DNA from 4 places in the Polaribacter sejongensis genome. Region 2 is predicted to be linked to each of the others. Evidence: riboswitches for the same ligand, from Rfam matches in the RefSeq annotation. Region 2 holds a riboswitch; each other region holds the start of a gene.

The links. Region 2 has a riboswitch for cobalamin ahead of WHD08_RS14285 (TonB-dependent receptor). Riboswitches for the same ligand answer to the same signal wherever they lie in the genome.
Region 1: another riboswitch for cobalamin. It lies ahead of WHD08_RS03150 (TonB-dependent receptor plug domain-containing protein); the one in region 2 lies ahead of WHD08_RS14285 (TonB-dependent receptor).
Region 3: another riboswitch for cobalamin. It lies ahead of WHD08_RS12020 (DUF5074 domain-containing protein); the one in region 2 lies ahead of WHD08_RS14285 (TonB-dependent receptor).
Region 4: another riboswitch for cobalamin. It lies ahead of nrdG (anaerobic ribonucleoside-triphosphate reductase activating protein); the one in region 2 lies ahead of WHD08_RS14285 (TonB-dependent receptor).

What each region holds. Positions count from the first base shown of each region.
Region 1 covers NZ_CP150667.1:815,656-820,194, forward strand. Annotated here, with positions in the region: gene WHD08_RS03140 (DUF3307 domain-containing protein) at 1-250, shown strand, start outside; gene WHD08_RS03145 (hypothetical protein) at 254-766, shown strand; gene WHD08_RS03150 (TonB-dependent receptor plug domain-containing protein) at 831-2,768, opposite strand; cobalamin riboswitch at 2,907-3,152, opposite strand; gene WHD08_RS03155 (GMP reductase) at 3,228-4,265, shown strand; gene WHD08_RS03160 (ABC transporter substrate-binding protein) at 4,265-4,539, shown strand, end outside.
Region 2 covers NZ_CP150667.1:3,441,743-3,446,281, reverse strand. Annotated here, with positions in the region: gene WHD08_RS14285 (TonB-dependent receptor) at 1-1,977, opposite strand, end outside; cobalamin riboswitch at 2,078-2,264, opposite strand; gene WHD08_RS14280 (response regulator transcription factor) at 2,893-3,561, opposite strand; gene WHD08_RS14275 (Ig-like domain-containing protein) at 3,752-4,539, shown strand, end outside.
Region 3 covers NZ_CP150667.1:2,847,961-2,852,499, forward strand. Annotated here, with positions in the region: gene WHD08_RS12005 (LysE family translocator) at 1-211, shown strand, start outside; gene WHD08_RS12010 (glutamate dehydrogenase) at 293-838, shown strand; gene WHD08_RS12015 (alpha/beta hydrolase family protein) at 846-1,688, shown strand; gene WHD08_RS12020 (DUF5074 domain-containing protein) at 1,733-2,800, opposite strand; cobalamin riboswitch at 2,921-3,128, opposite strand; gene WHD08_RS12025 (S41 family peptidase) at 3,739-4,539, opposite strand, start outside.
Region 4 covers NZ_CP150667.1:1,612,370-1,616,908, reverse strand. Annotated here, with positions in the region: gene nrdD (anaerobic ribonucleoside-triphosphate reductase) at 1-1,631, opposite strand, end outside; gene nrdG (anaerobic ribonucleoside-triphosphate reductase activating protein) at 1,635-2,087, opposite strand; cobalamin riboswitch at 2,206-2,403, opposite strand; gene cysS (cysteine--tRNA ligase) at 2,661-4,139, shown strand; gene yidD (membrane protein insertion efficiency factor YidD) at 4,250-4,486, shown strand.

The sequences.
Region 1 (4,539 bases), 1.9 Mb from region 2:
CGACTCTCTTGCAAAAGCAGGTCATTATATTGGAATTCTAGAACGTTTATTTGTTTTTACGTTTGTAATTACCAATCATTGGGAAGCTATCGGCTTTCTACTAGCAGCAAAATCTGTTTTTAGGTTTGGAGATTTAACGTCATCTAAAGACAGAAAATTGACGGAATATATTTTAATTGGTACTTTATTAAGTTTTGGTATTGCTATCTTTTTAGGAGTATTATATTTGTACACTTTAAAATTTATCTAATTTATGGAAGACAAACTAATAGAAAGTATTGCTTATATTCTACCCGCTTTGGTAACTGGTTTAGTTGCCTATTATATTTTTAACAGATTGATCATAAAGCTAAGTTCTGATGAAAAAATAGCGCTACTATCTCAAAGAAAAAAAGAAGCTTTACCTATAAAACTACAAGCTTACGAAAGGATGTTGTTGTTTTGTGAGCGTATTAACCCTGTTAAAATGTTGGTGAGAATTAAACCAATTACAGAAGGCACTCAAGATTATTTACAATTGTTGATTGCAAATATAGATCAAGAATTTGAACACAATTTAGTGCAGCAAATGTATATTACAGATGATACCTGGACAGCAGTTGTAGCTACAAAAAATACTATTATTAATAAATTAAGACAAGTTGCAGAAACGGCAAAAACAGCTAATGAATTGCGCGAAAAGGTAATTATAGACTACTCTAAAACATTACCACCAACAGATACCGCTATTAGTTTTATTAAAAATGAAGTAAAAAAAATATTGTAAAAAAAAAGACCATCTAAAATAGATGGTCTTCTTCCTCTTTTCGAAAATAGCAAATTTCCCTTTATTAAAACTGAAGTCTTACTCCTAATTTAAAGTTTCTACCACGTGTAGAAAACCCTAAAATATCATCGTAATCTTCGTTTAAAATATTTGTAACTCCACCAAATAAAGTTACAGTATCTTCTAATAATTTATAATTAGCAGCAAAATCTAATACTTGGTAACTTTCTAAAGTAACATCTTCTCCAGCAGTTCCAAAAGAACCATACCTATCAAAAATACTTCTATCACCTACATTTTTATAAGTAATATTAAAGAATGTATTTGTAAAAGCATTTACATCTAAACCAGCTACAAATTTATTTGCAGGAATATAATCGTTAAAATCTTCTGTATTATCTTTATCTACATATGTATAAGAAGCGTTAACAGTTAAAAATTTAAGAGGCGTAATATTGGTATTTATTTCCAAACCATTTGCATCAGAAGAACCATTACCATATTTGTAGGTAGCATTATCATAAATAATTGCATCTTCTTCTTTTCTATTAAAATAAACCACATCAAACTGAAGCCAATCTTTATAATTTACATCAAAACCTGCTTCAAAAGTTTCATTAGATTCTGGTTTTAAATCTAAATTACCAGAAAAACCATCATATAATTGATACAAACTTGGTGTAATAAAAGCTGTACTATAAGAAGTTAATAATTTAATAGAAGCATTTTCATTCTTTAAAACTGAGTACGCAAGATTCCCGTCATAAACTGCATGATTACCATATACATTATGAATATTTAATCGTCCACCTACATTGGCACTTAAACCAAAATCTGTTATATACACTACACTTGCATAAGGATCTACAGTATTAAAATTTGCAATTCCTTTTTCAATTTCTGCAAAAGGAGTAACTGTATTATTACTGTGAATTTGATAATTTAAACCTGTAATTAATTGAATTTTACCATCCTTAAAATCATATCTATTTACTAAATCTAAATTTACACTTCTACCAACAAATTCGTAGTTGTCTAAAGTACCCGCAAAAGAATTGAATTGCTCTAAATTTCTTTCTACCACATTTGCAGAAGCTAATAAGTAAACTTCTCCTTTATTATAAGTGTATTTTGGTTTTACACCAACTCTAAACTGCTCTTGATCTCCTGTATTTACATCGCTATCAGAAAAAGCCCCTGCGTCAAAATCATAATCAAAATTATCATAATTTAAGAAAGTCTCTATAGAAAATTGATCATTTACTGCATAACCTAATTTTAACAATGCATTTTTACTGTAAAAACTATCATTTTCATAAACAGCATTTGTTTTACTTTTTGCAGCAGACATTCCGTCTGTTCCAGTAATACTAAAAGAACCTAAGAAATTAAGTTTCCCTAAAGTACCGTTTAAACTTACGTTTTGGTTGTTATCAGATAATCCGCTTCCTTTAACATTTGCGGTATTATTTGTACCAACACTTGTTTCAAAAGAACCAGAAATTTTATCTTCTGATGCTTTCTTTAAAACAACATTAATAACTGCAGTAGCTGCTCCAGAACCATATAATGTAGATGATGCTCCTTTTAAAATTTCAATAGACTCTATTTGACTAACGGCTAATAAACGTAAATCGAATTGTTGATTAATTGCAGATTGATCTGTAACTGGCACACCATCAATTAAAACTAAAACTTGCCTATTTCTTCCTCCTCTAATATTAATACTTCTTGGTTCTGATGCATTAGAATTTACACCTCTAACATCAATACCAACAACATTATTTAGGATTTCAATAACATTTTTACCAGCATTTTGTTGCAATTCTTTTTGAGTAATTTTCTGAATTACCTTACCAGTATTCTCTTTTTTTAGATTGAATTTTGTTGCTGTAACAACAACTTCATCTAAAGCCTCTACTTTTTCTTTTTGCTGTGCAAAAAGATTTGTGCTAGCAAAACTACATGCCAAAACACCAACAATTAATAATTGTTTTTTCATTTTTAATGATTTAATTTAAGTCTTCTTCTTTTACAAGAAAACAATAAAGATTACTCCTTGTTAAACAAGGAATCTAAATAAATCAGGTAAATTTGTGTACAAAATAGAATTAGTACATAAACCTTTATCCCGAAAGTTTTAAACTCGTGATTTATGGCAGGTTTCCTGACTCGTTTTATGTTATTATACCTTCCCAACAAAAAAATGTCAGTGGTAAAAGAATTAATAACATCCTCTAAAGAGGTACTAAATGATGCTGAAATAAACTCAGCACAAGCTTAGTATAAACTTACAGTTGCGGGAACAGTTCTGGATTTCAACCAGATTCCCTTTTAATTCGATGTAAATTATTTCTACATCAAAACCAAAATCGTTGCAAATATATATGCATTCTTATGAACAATCTAATTAATTCGTTTCCAAATTTTATACCTTTAAGGATTGATAATTTTGATAGAAATGAGAATAGAAAATGAATTAAAGTTAGGTTTTAAAGATGTAATGATTCGCCCAAAACGATCTACATTAAAATCGAGGTCACAAGTAAGTTTAGAAAGAGAATTTACTTTTTTACACAGTGATGTTGTATGGAAAGGGATTCCTATAATGGCTGCAAATATGGACACTGTTGGTACTTTTGAAATGGCAAAAGCACTTGCAAAACATGGCCTTTTTACTGCAATCCATAAACATTATTCTATAGAAGAATGGAGAGTATTTGCTACAAATGCTGATGAAAAAACTTTAAATAATATTGCAGTTAGCACAGGAACAGGAAAAGAAGACTCTGTAAAGGTAAAAGAAATTTTATCTGAATTTCCTCAAATAAACTTTATCTGTGTTGACGTTGCTAACGGCTACTCAGAACATTTTGTGAATTTTGTTCAGAAAATGCGTAAAGATCACCCAAATAAAGTAATTATTGCAGGTAATGTAGTTACTGGAGAAATGGTAGAAGAATTATTATTGGCAGGCGCTGATATTATTAAAGTAGGTATTGGTCCTGGTTCTGTTTGCACAACTCGTGTAAAAACAGGTGTTGGTTATCCGCAACTTTCTGCTATTATAGAATGTGCAGATGCAGCACATGGTATGGGCGGACAAATTATTTCTGATGGAGGTTGTAAAATCCCTGGAGACCTTTCTAAAGCTTTTGGTGGTAGTGCAGATTTTGTAATGCTAGGCGGCATGCTTGCTGGACATGAAGAAAGCGGTGGTGAACTGATTGAAAAAAATGGAGAAAAATTTAAAGCTTTTTACGGAATGAGTTCTACAACTGCCATGAACAAACATGTTGGTGGTGTTGCAAATTATAGAGCATCCGAAGGAAAAACAGTTGAAGTTCCTTACAGAGGAAATGTAGATGATACTGTTATAGATATTTTAGGCGGAATTAGATCTACATGTACATATGTTGGTGCAAGCAGGCTGAAAGAATTGACTAAAAGAACTACTTTTATTAGAGTTCAAGAACAAGAAAATCAAGTATATTCATAATGAAAAACATAAAGTTAATTCCTATTTTATTATTTTTATTGATAACCGTTTCTTGTAAGAAAGAGACTGTTAAAGTTGATAATCATACACAAACAGAAAGTAGTATTAAATACGCTAAGGGGTTTGACATTGTAGAGGATAATGGCGTTAAAAAGTTGGTTATAAAATCTGCTTATCAAAATTCTAAAGAAGTTTCTGAATATATTATTAAAAGTAAATCAGAAAAAAATACACCTTTAGAAAATACCATCTATACTCCTATTCAAAAAATTGT
Region 2 (4,539 bases):
TCTCCCAGGCATTGGGAAGTTTTTTACTACCGCATATTGTTGATTAAACACATTATTTACTGCTACTAAAACCTTTAATTTCTTTCGATTAAATAATAGCGTTTTGCCTAAACTTAAATCGTGTGTAAACCACGGATCTAAATAATTAGAACTGATGTTTGCCTTTTGGCTATATCTTTCTCCTGTATAAATAAAACTGTAATTAAATTCTATTTTTTTGTAATCTATCATAGCACTTATACTACCGCTATGAACTGGTATGTACGGAATTTGATCTCCGTAGTTACTAGCGTCAGCAGTAGCATCTATAGATTCTTGGTACGTATAACTTAAGTTTGTAGTGTATTTAAATTTCTCACCTAGACTCCCACTCGATTTTATATTTGTTTCTATTCCGGTTGTTTCTACTTTGCCTAAATTAAACATAGACCAACGGAATAAATTAGCGCCAGGAATCGCAACAATTTTGTTGTCTATCCAAATTTTATACACATCTGTTTGTACATCAAATGCTGTTTTTTTAAAGTCCGTTTGGTAAGAAAACCCCAAATTTACCTGAGTCGCATCTTCTGGGTCTAAAAAAGTATTTCCGATAAACGTATAATACAAATCATTAAAAGTGGGTTGTCTAAAAATTTCTTTATAAAAACTCCTTATCCTAAATTTATTAGAATTAAAAGGTTGCCAATTCATCATAATTGTAGGTGAGTACTTTTGCAAATCTTCTGCAGCTTCGTAATACAATACAGTTTCATCTACCGTTGTACTTAAAAGACTTGCTTGAATGTGGATTTTATCAAAATTAAAATCAGCAGCTAAAGCTGATAAAAGCGTGATTCTTTTAGGATATGAAAATCTGTACAAATTCGCATCCATCGTATTCTTTTGTAAGTCTGTTGCCAAGGATAATTTCCAAAAAGGTAAAACCTGAAACGTATTTACCATCGATAGATAATATTCTTCTTGTGTATATCTATTATCTAGTTCTCCATCCACTTTTATAATTTCTGGATCTACGTAACGAGAATAATTATGCGCATATTTACCTCTTAACACAAAAAAGTAAGAGTCGTTTACATGCTTCGTAAATGCTCCTTGTAGAAAATTATTTTGATCCCATAAACGTTGCGGACGCTTAAAACGATTGGCAACGATGGCTCCAGGTAAACCACGTTCAGAATCATAGTGATATAATTTCACGTTCCAATTATTCTTAATTCCATTCGAACCATGTAAAGACGCTTCTGCCCTAAAAGATTCGATATCGGCATTATTACGTGTTGCTATTGTATCATAACTTCCGTTTGTATATCTAAACTTATACTTTCCGTTGGCATTGAGATATTCTGTACTAAGGCGAGCACTTAAATGCTCATTTATCTTAAAATCTACATCTGCAGAGGGATTTACCAAACCAAACGAACCTGTTTTTAAACTGACATTTGTATTCACCTTTTTTCCTTCTGAAAATTGAGGAGTTTTAGACTTTAAATAAATACTATTGGAAGAAGCATACGATTTAGCAGATTGATCTAAATCTGAACGTTGCCCTTGATACAATGAAACAGCTTCCATGTTTTGCACAGAATATTTACCTAAATCTATTTGTCCGTTTTGTGCGTTTCCAAGCTGAACACCATCATAAAAAACTCCGGTATGTTGTGAGCCCATTCCTCTCACATTTATGGTTTTTATTCCTCCAATTCCGCCATAATCTTTTAATTGAACTCCGCTAAAAAAACGAATAGCATCTGCAACACTAGCATTACTTAAACGACTTAAAGTTTTCCCCGTTAAAGTCTGAACAGTAACTGGAGAAAAATGTATTTTAAGCTTCTCTTTATTCGTTATTAAAAAGATTTCCTTAAGCTGAACTGCTTTTGTAGAATCTATTTTTTGGGCATGTAAAACACCTGAATTACAGCATCCTATAATCAAAAATATAGCCCAAAAAGAATGTAAAAAAGAATTCCTCATACTTAAATTTTGCGTACGAGGATAGAATAAGAGAAGTGCTACGTATCTAAATAATAGATATGCAGATTCCTAATTCTAGCTTCAATCCTCGAAAGCTTAATGAATTATTAAAAAAATGGCAGGTCTTCTGACTTACTCCTTCCACCCAGTCTTCCCATTCTTTCGAAAAGTGACTATTCGGGTTTCAACTTTAGAGCTTACAGCTGCGGGACAGTTCTAGAATTAAACTAGATTCCCATTTTAATATCAAGTTTTTAAACTTGATAACCATTCTTAGTTAAAAAATAAAGTACAAATTTATCTACTTTTCAGGAATAAACAACACGCTTTTATTGTTTATTTCTAAACAACCTCACTATTGATTAAAACCTAAAAAAAGCACAAATAATTTGAATAAAAAGCATCAATAATGCTACTTTGTTGAAGTAAAAAAAATGACTAATTAGAAAGGCAGAAAATACCCTTTAGAGAATAAAATACTTAAATATAAACTATGATAAAGATCAATAGTTTCAAAATTTAAAAGCCGTATAAATATCTTATAGAAAAAAAACAACTCCAAATAAAATAACTTAATGACTGAAAACACTGTCCCCCAACAATATTAAAATACTCAAAAATTATAATAAATGAAGCTGTAATAAACTCATATATAAAATGGTATCTAAAAAACCACTGTACTTTTCTTTCAATTTATTTTTTGGTTTTCTAAAAAAATCAAAATCTTTAGAGAAACCTGATTACTACTTTTAAAACAAGGTTTCTAAAAAAAGCCTCACGGATTTCCGTAAGGCTCTCAATTAGAACTCTTTCCTTTTCAATAGTTTCTTTTCTAAATACTATTCAAATATATTCCAATAAAACATATAAATTTTACGGGTTTCCGTAAATAGCAGTTTTATATTTAAAAAAGAATTACACTAACCCAAAATCTTTAGCAATAGCAACCAAATGCGTTGGATTACTTGCATTAAAATGTTCCTTTAAAAATTTCAACCTTTTTTCTATAGCACTTATACTAGAGGGAAAACACCCTTTTTTTCTCAGGCTTTTACTTATTTCTTCTTGCAGTGATCCCATAGAAAGTGATGCTATTAAAAAAACATCAAAATCAGTAATCTCTAGAGCTTGCTTTGGATGAACCGTAGTATTTAATTCTGGCGAAATATAAAACTGATTTGTAGTATAAATTCTATGCATAGCATTCCTTAATTCTTTTAATCCGTTTCTATTCTTCCAAACATAGCCATCTATCTTTAGATTCTTATACAAGTGCTGAATTTTATAAGGTTTATCTTCAACAGAGAAAACAATAATCTTTAAATCTGAAAATTCTTTCCTAGTTTTATGTATTAACTCTTCTCCTGACTTTAATTCTTGCGGAGTTCCATCATTTTTAAAAGACAAATCAGAAATAATTAGATGGTAAGGAGCGTTGTTTAAATAAGCGCTTTTAATTTTAAAATACGCATCATCACAATACGAAACAAAATCTATATCTTTTATTCCTATTTCCTCTAAAGCTATTTTAATTCCGCTATTAATAACATCTATGTCTTCTGCGACCAAAACCTTTTGAAACATTTTTTACTTTTTAAAATGAAAATTTTCTTTTAAACTCCTCACTAATTCAATATCAAATTTAATTTTTCATTTTTTAGTTTTTATACGGGTTTCCATATTGTTAAGTACTTTTTTTTAAGAAAAAGTTAACTATTATAATGAGGACTGTAAACATTCGTTTTTTTCTACGACAGAATTTAAAATAAAAATAATGAGATCTTTACAATTTATTCTATTCCTTTCACTCATTTTTAATAGCTGTATTGAAGATGATATTATCGCAGATAATCAACCAGAAATATTAAGTTTTAACAACTCCATTACAGAACTTGGTATAAAAAATACGCATCTATACAACACAAAATACACTAATAATATAGGAGAAATAACAACTCCTCAAATTAATTGGAACAGCAGCAATGCTAACATTGTATCTGTTTCTAACACCGGCTTACTTACAGCACTATCCATAGGAACATCTGTAATTACAGCTTCTGTAACAACTGAAAGTGGAAGTATTATTACAAACGAAAACAATATAGAAGTTATAGCTGTTGATAAAAAACTAACAATAGATAATGTTATTGAAGAGATAATTATCTCTAAAACATACCAATACACTTCAACTTTTACAAATGAACTTGGAGAGATAGAAGATTTAAAAGTATCTTGGAATAGCTCTAACCCCTCTATTATTACGGTTTCTAACGAAGGCTTAATTACAGCTATTAGTGAAGGTACAGCAACCGTTACAGCAAGTACCACAACAGCAGACGGAAAAACAATTAGCACGGAAGATACAGTAGCGGTAGTAACTATAGACGAACGTATAAGTATTAATAACCCAATAGAAGAGTTAAACATAAACAATACCCACCAATACACCACAACATACACAAACAGTAGTGGAGAAACAGAGAATACTACTATTACTTGGCAAAGCTCTAACACAAACGTATCAACAGTTTCTAATACCGGCTTAATAACCGCAATTGCACC
Region 3 (4,539 bases), 590 kb from region 2:
GGTAGAATACTTTGAATATTCTTATTTAAATGGATTTTATTTTTCAATTGGTTCTACAATTGGTTCTTTTACACTATATTCATTGTATGCTATTATTGCTAAAAATATTGAACACAAACTAACTTTTATTGCTTCTAAAATGGATTTTATTTTAGGTAGTTTAACAGGTGTAGTTGCGGTAGGAAACTTTGTTTTTCTACTTTACAAATAATTTATTTTGAATATCTTTTTACTCTTTTTCTTCGGGTTTATTTTTTCTTTCGCTGGTTCTATAACGCCAAGTATGTTAAATATGACTGCGTTAAAAATTAGCTTAGAAAAAGGGAAATTAGCAGCTAATAAATATGCATTCGGAGTTTCTTTAATTATCATTCCTCAGGTGATAATAGCGGTTGTTTTAACCAAATACATTGCGCAAAACCCTACCATTTTAGATACTTTAGAAAAAGCAGGAATCGTTGTTTTTATAGCTTTATCTTATTATTTTTATAATGAATCAAAAAAAGGGAAAATAAAAATTGATGAGGTAAATATCAAAGAAATAAATCCCCTACTAACTGGTATTTCACTATCTGTTTTAAACATGTTTGGCATTCCTTTTTTTAGTGGAACCATTATTACGTTGGATGTTTTTAAGTTGTTTAGTTTTGATACTGTTTCTGTACTATTTTTTACGTTAGGATCTGTTTTAGGAACATTTTATATCCTATTTTTATACGGGAAATTTGCAAAAGTAATTCAACAGAAAACAGGGAAACTCACAAAAGATATCAATCTAATTTTATCCATAATAACAGGTTTAGTAGCTGTTTTTACATTTATAAAACTATTTATTTAAAGAGAATATGAAAATTTTAAAAAACTTAATCGTTCAAGGAAAACACAGTAAAGCTATTGTTGCAGATGTTTTTTACAAAGAGAATCATCAACCAAAAAAAGTAGTTATTTTCTGTCATGGGTACAAAGGTTTTAAAGATTGGGGAGCTTGGAATTTAATGGCGGAAGCGTTTGCAGAAGCAGGTTTTTTCTTTATAAAATTCAACTTTTCTCATAACGGAGGTACCGCTGAAAACCCTATAGATTTTCCGGATTTAGAAGCTTTTGGAAATAATAATTATACCAAAGAACTAGACGATTTAGAAAGTGTTATGGATTGGATTTCATCCGAAGAAAAATATAAAAATGAAGTTGAAATAAATGATATTTCAATAATCGGACATAGTAGAGGTGGCGGAATTGTATTGCTAAAAGCAAATGAAGATGCAAGAGTAAAAAAAGTAATTTCCTTAGCTGCAGTGTGCGATTTTGGCTCTAGAAGCTCAACCATTGGCGATTTAGAGAACTGGAAAAAAACAGGTGTTAAATACGTTTTAAATGGACGAACAAAACAGAATATGCCGCATTTCTATCAGTTTTATTTAGATTTTAAAGAAAACGAAGAGCGTTTAAATATTCAGAAAGCGGTAGAAAATTTAAAAATTCCACAGTTAATAATTCACGGAGATAAAGATACCTCTGTTTCTATAGATGAAGGTAAAAATATACATTCTTGGAATGCTGAAAGTCAATTTGAAGTTATTAAAAATGCAGATCATGTTTTTAATGTTTCTCATCCTTGGAAAAAAGAAAACATGTCTAAAGAATTAGAAGAGGTAACTGAAAATTGTATCGATTTTTTGAAAAAATAAATCTACAAAGTATTTCCTTGTAGATTTATTTTAGGGTACTTGTTTTAGATTTCAAACTCTTTAGCAGAAAAGTAAATATCTATTGGAGAAGCTCCTACGTTATCTACCGTTTTTGCTACCGTTTTATCGGCGTTATAAATTACTAAACCACTATTATCTGGATCTATAAAATCCTTTAAACCGATAACGTAAACTTGTTTCGTATTTGGGTGTTGTTTTACAACTGTGTTAAATGCAATTCCGTCGTTAATTGGTGCTGCAAACTCTTCAATTACTTTGGTTTCTGTATTAAAAGTGTAAATTTTTCCAGATGCAGATTCAGACCAAAAAGCATTCACACTTTCTGAGTTCATTGTTAAAATACTGTTTGTATATAAATTAATAACATCATCTGTAACAGTTACTGTTTCGTTAATAGAATAGTCTGCATTTAGTTTTGTAAAGGTGGCAGCTGTGGCTCTTTTTTCTTTTGCTACCCAAATAGTTTCGTTTTTATCTTTTAAAAGTCCAGAAATACTATCATCAAAAGTTATTACAGAAGTAAACTCTTTAGTAGTCATATTCATTACAACTAATTCCTTTCCATCTGCAATTAACACATTTTCTGCATCTACAATTAGTGCAGCATTGTTAAAAAGAATTTCATTAGAAACCTCACTTATAGCATCACCAATACCAGTAGTAGTATTTACATGGCAAAGATTGTAATTTCTACTTCTTCCACTTCCAGAGGTATTAATTACCAAACCATCCGTGTTAGAATACATTTGTAAATAAGATGGAGAAGATACGTTAGAAGAAGTTATAGATTCTTCTACACTTAATGTTTCTAGGTTAACTTTAGAAATATATGATGGTCCATTTTGACTTACAATATATAGTTGATTATTATAGTTAGAAAAAGAGGTGCTTTCTGCATTTTCAGATACCGTAACGTTTGGTGTTGCAATTTGATTTTCGTCTAGAAATGTAAGTGCTGTTTTATCACTTTCTAGAGATAAGATAAAGGCATTATTGTAGGTTATTGGAGCTTCAGGAACTACATCTTTTTTAGTACAAGATACTGCAAATAATAAGCCAATTAAGGCTAATCTAGTTAGACAACTTTTCATTATGATTGATTTTAAAATTTTAAATAACAAAATAGGCAAGTTCTTACTCTTATTAAAAAGCGGAAAAACCATGTATATGACACGTATTTCTTTTTAACTTTTCTCCCGAAAGTTAAAAAAGACGAATATAATTTTTGGCAGGTCTCCTGGCTTGCATTTTGTTAAAACCTTCCCGTCTTTTGTAAAGACAGTGGTGTAAGAAATAACGATAATCTAATTAGACAATGCTTACAGTTGCGGGAACAGCTCAGGCTTAAAAAAACTACCTGATTCCCTTTTAATTTTAATTCAATTTATTGAATATAAAACCAAAAATTTATGATGCAAAAGTATCCCCTTTTTTCATTATAAAAAACTAATTTCAACAAATAATCTAGTGTATTTTTATGTCTTAGGAATTGCAATTTCCTTTTATAAGATAGTGAGATTTCTCAATCGCTAAAGAGCTTATTTTGAAGTCATAAAAATGAATGCAAAAAAAACACACAACTTGTCACTGTGAAGTATTTAGAAGTCTCATAGCAGTGATTTCACAAAATTAAACACCCAAATTGTCATTTCGACGCAAGGAGAAATCTCATAACAGTGATACTATAACAAAAAGCAATTTTATGAGATTTCTCTCTCCGTTCGAAATCACAAAATTGAACGCAAAAAACTTACAACTTGTCACTGCGAAGTATTGAGAAGCCTCATAACCGTGATACCACAAACATGAGCAAATCATGAGATTCCTCAATCGCTTGAAAAAAGCTCATTTCGGAATGACAAACTGTATGAAAAAACACCCAAATTGTCATTTCGACGTTAGGAGAAATCTCATAACAGTGATTCCAAAACAACAAATAATATTATGTGATTTCTCTCTACATTCTAAAAGACAAACAGTGTAAAACATTCAATATTGCTATTGTAAAACGATCAACTAAAACTACAAACTACTTCTCACTCTCCAATTCCAAAACCTTCTGAATCATTTTATCATCCTGGTGCATAATTCGGTAAAAGCCAACATCGCCAAAAAGCGTGTTTGCAATAGAAGCTTTTAGGTATTTTTTTAAGCTTTTTTTGGTTGTTAAAGAAGGTTTATAGGCATCTTTAATATCAGATAAATAAATATTAAAAACAGTATCATCTGTATCAAAATCAGTAATAAAACTATCTATTGTCCATTTTTGTAGCTTTTTTCTATTGTTATCAACATAATCAAAAGCAAAATCATTAATAGTATTAAAGTAATAACCATTCATGTAAGAAGTAGTGTCTATTGGTACAAAAACATCCGGAATAATTCCGCCACCACCGTAAACAACCTTTCCTTTAGGAGTGGTGTATTTTAAAGAATCTACTACTTTTATGCTGTCTTTACTTAGTAGTTCACCATTAGAAACTCTCTTTTGATAATCTGTATAATAATTCTTATTTCCTTTGTGGTCATAGGGTTTTTGAATAGATCTACCGGTTGGCGTATAATAACGAGCCGTTGTTAAACGCACAGCAGAACCATCGCCTAAATCCATTTCTATTTGTACCAAACCTTTACCAAAAGAACGTCTTCCAATAATAGTTCCTTTATCGTTATCTTGTAAAGCACCAGCTAAAATTTCTGATGCAGAAGCAGAGTTTTCATCAATTAAAACATACAAACCACCTTTTTCAAAATCACCTTTAGACGTTGCAAAAGATTCATCAATTTCGTTTTTATTGTTTTTGGTAAAAACAATCAGTTTATCATCTTC
Region 4 (4,539 bases), 1.8 Mb from region 2:
TCAATATGACCACATTCATTACAAATAGTAATCTTTACATTAAAACAAAAATAATTGCATCCAGCTTTTGCTGTAGCTTCAATTAGCTTAAGAAAACCGTCTTTATTAGGAGCTTCTTCTAGGTTTAAATGAAGTGCAGAACCACCATCTAAATACTTTATAATATCTGTACCATGCAGTATTATTTTATCCAAAGAATTGATAGCATTATTTTCTACAGGATAGAAATAAGAATTATAACAATCTCTGGGTACAAATAAGCCATCTTCTTTGTCCCATTTTGCATTTTTTACACCTAAATTTTCAGCAGGGACAAACTCAGTATTAAACATGTAACCATACGTTACTTTAGCTTCCTTGTTTGCTTCGAAAATTATTTTGAGCTGTTTTGCTACAAAATCTTTATAGATTGGCGTATTTTCTGCTTTTATTCCTTGACTTTCTGCTGCTTCTACCATTCCATTAATTCCGATAGTTAAAAACTGTTTATCAAGTGATATAAAACCAGCATCATAAACCGGAAGCATTCCTGCGTTTTTATATTCTTCAATTAATTTTCTGTAGGCAATTTGATATTTTTGAATTTTATTGATTTCGGTTTTAAGATCTTTACCTTGTTGAATTAAGCGATTCATATTTAGAGTAATCACATTAATCGAGCCAGTTGAAACACCTCCAGCACCGAGAGAATAGCTAAAAGTATTATCGCTAATTTCGTTCCTTAGCCTGCAGCAAGAAGCTAAACTATCTGCGCTTTCAGATTGATATATAAAAAACGAATTTCCTTCGCTTAATTCTGTGGCGCACATATTTGCAAATTCGGTATCTACAGGTTTGCCTTCTTTTACTAACATTGCAGCGGTAACTACCGGAAAAGTTAAAACAGCTTTTTCTCTTTCTTTATTAAACCATTTCATAAAGAACTGTTGTAGTTCTTTAAGGCTTTCCCATTGCGGTTTTGTCATGTCAGGGAAAACAAATTCACCAAATAAGCTATCAAAATATTTTTCATCATACAAAGAAATGTTCCAGAAAACAGATTGATAACCTCTGGCAGCTGCAGGTTGGTTTATGGCGTAAACAGCATGTTGTAAGTGGTTAGAAACCGTTTTTGTATTAGTGTAGAGGTAATCTTTTCCAAAATCTTTTCTAGCAAAATAATCGAAATATAGTAAAAATTCTACAGTTGCCAAAGCACCTGCAAATTGAGAACTTACCGCAAAAACAAGGTTTACAAATTCACCACAATAACTCTCTAAGTGTTGAGGAGCTTTACTTTCTCCGCCCAATTTTGTCAATCCATCAAATAAAAACGGATACATGCTAATAGAAGTGCAATAGGGTTTTAAAGAAGTTTCATCATGTACATAAATTTCATGAGCTTCTATTTGTCTTACATATTCATTAGCTAGTTCCTTGTTAAACAACTGTTCAATTTTATTTTTCACCAACTGCCTATTTACTTGTACATTGATGTCTTTATTTAATTCAGCTTCCATTGTGGCTATGTTTTTTGAAGAAACATTTGCGTTGGCATCTATTTTAGAGCCATCTGCAGCATTGTTAGCGTTAATGTAATTACTGATAAAATTAATTTTTTGGTCTACCTGTTTTTGTGTTAAGCGAATCATAGCTTAATAGTTTTTTAAGAATAAATGATTTAATATATTATTTGTTTTTACGTCTATAAATTGCTGATTTGTATTAGGATTTTCTAAGCCTCCTTTTTTAGAGATCCATTTTCCAGTTTTAAGCCAGGTAAGGTGTTGTTGTAAGTTTTTATCAATCCTTTTTTCACCAGTATATAGACAGGTTTTGTAGCCTTCTTTTTGTGCATATTTAAGGTGATTAATAAGTTCTTTTTGATGCCATTCGCCTCCCATAAATAAAACACAACTTGCAAACCCTTTGTATTTTTGTAATGTTTTTTGGTATAATTTGATAGAGAGTTGTTGTCCGTTTTCTTCTTTCCATAATATGGGGGAATGACAGCCTTTACAACGAATCTGGCATCCACAAATGCTAAAACATATGCTGATTTCACCAGGAACTTCTTGCAAAACAACCTGAATACTAGAGTAATTCATGTTCACGAAAATTATAATCAATAAAATGTATTTATTGATGGTTAATAATGTGTCAAAAAGGTACGATAACCAATGATATAAGTAGATACATCGTGCCAATAACCTTTATCCCGAAAGCTCGACTAATAGGAAATTGGCAGGTCTTCTGACTTACTCTAGTTTTTACGTCTTCCCATTTTAGAAATAAACAGTGACAAAGAATGTAACAACCTTTAATAGAGCTTACAGCTGCGGGAACAGTACAGGTTTTTCACCTGTTTCCCTTTTAATTATAACAACTAAAGCTGTTATTAGAACCAAATTCTATTCAAATTTAAAAATGATTTAACTACTTTTACTCTAGCAGATAATAACTTGTTAAGAAACTTATGAACAGCTTTTTTTTGTTGACTTAGTTGTTTATATAGTTTTTATTTTAAAATTTAACTTTATTTTTTTTAGAATATTATCCGAATAAAGAAAAAAAATAGGTTTTATGACAAACTTTAAATCTTATTAAACTTCTAACAAATTCCATTTCGTCATTCTTTTTAAAGTGTCTATCTTTATCCGCTGTAATTAGTCACTTATTTAATGGAACTGTACAAAGAAAATCAACTGAAAGTATACAACTCTTTAACAAAGAAAAAAGAGAATTTTAAATCTATAACAGACGGATACGTTGGTATGTACGTTTGTGGTCCAACCGTTTATAGCAACGCACATTTAGGTAATGTTAGAACTTTTATGTTCTTTGATGTTGTGTATCGTTATTTATTGCATTTAGGCTACAAGGTACGTTATGTGCGTAATATAACCGATGCAGGTCATTTAGAAAACGATGCAGATGAAGGTGAAGATAAAATTGCTGTAAAAGCTCGTTTAGAACAAATTGAGCCGATGGAAGTTGTACAGCGTTATACTGTAGATTTTCATGATGTTTTAAAAAACTATAATTTTTTACCACCAAGTATAGAGCCTACTGCAACCGGACATATTGTTGAGCAGATAGAAATGATTAAAGAAATTATTGATAAGGGGTTTGGGTACGAAGTAAATGGTTCTGTATATTTTGATGTACACGAGTACAATAAAAAAGAAAATTACGGAATTCTTTCAGGAAGAAAAGTAGAAGATTTATTAAATAATACCAGAACTTTAGACGGGCAATCTGACAAGAAAAACCCACAAGATTTTGCACTTTGGAAAAAAGCGGATGAAAAGCATATTATGCGTTGGCCTTCTCCTTGGAGCGATGGTTTTCCGGGTTGGCATTTAGAATGTTCTGTAATGAGTACAAAATATTTAGGCGAAAGTTTTGATATACATGGAGGTGGAATGGATTTAAAATTTCCACATCACGAATGTGAAATCGCACAATCTAAAACATGTAGTGGTGTAACTCCTGTAAATTATTGGATGCACACAAATATGCTTTCTTTAAACGGACAGAGAATGGCAAAATCTACAGGAAACTTTATTTTACCAAATGAAATTTTATCTGGAGAAAATAACATTTTACCAAAACCATTTTCGGCAAGTGTTGTTCGTTTCTTTAACATGCAAGCCAATTACAGAAGTATTTTAGATTTTTCTGGTGATGCTTTAGAAGCGTCTGAAAAAGGACATTCTAAATTGATGGAAGCGGTTAATTATTTAGATAAAATTGAAGCAGGAAAAACATCTACTTTTAATGTTCAAGAATGGAAAACAGCTTGTTATGCTGCCATGAATGACGATTTTAATACACCAATGTTAATTCCACAATTGTTTGAAGCTGTAAAGGTTATCAATCAAATCAAAGAACATAAAGCAAGTTTAACTGCAGAAGATTTAGCCGAATTTATAGCTACAATTAATGCATTTGTTTTTGATGTTTTAGGGTTGATGAATGAAAATTCTCAAGACAATTCAGAAAAAATAAATGGAGTTGTAGAATTGCTAATAAAGCTAAGAAAAGAAGCCAGAGAAAATAAAGATTGGGCATTATCAGACCAAATTAGAGATGAACTAATTACATTAGGAATTCAGCTAAAAGATGGTAAAGAAGGTACCACTTTTTTAATCAATTAAAGAGGGAATTATGAATTTCAAGTTTTTGAGTGTAATTGTCATTTCGAAAGAGGAACGATTGAGAAATCTCATAATCAGGATATATTCATTTAATTCTTAAATTTTAATCATTGAAAAAAATACTGTCTTTTCCATTTATATTGCTAGTTCGTTTTTATCAAGTCGCAATTTCACCATTTACACCAGCAACTTGTAGATACAGTCCAACGTGTTCACACTACACCATTGAGGCATTACAAAAACATGGTTTAATTTCTGGTGGATGGTTAGCATTAAAGAGAATATTTAGTTGTCATCCTTGGGGAGGAAGTGGTTATGATCCTGTTCCGGAGAAGAAAGAAGAGTAGAAAAAAGACATAAGACTTTTTGACTTATGACTAAAAAAGAAATACAATTGTCA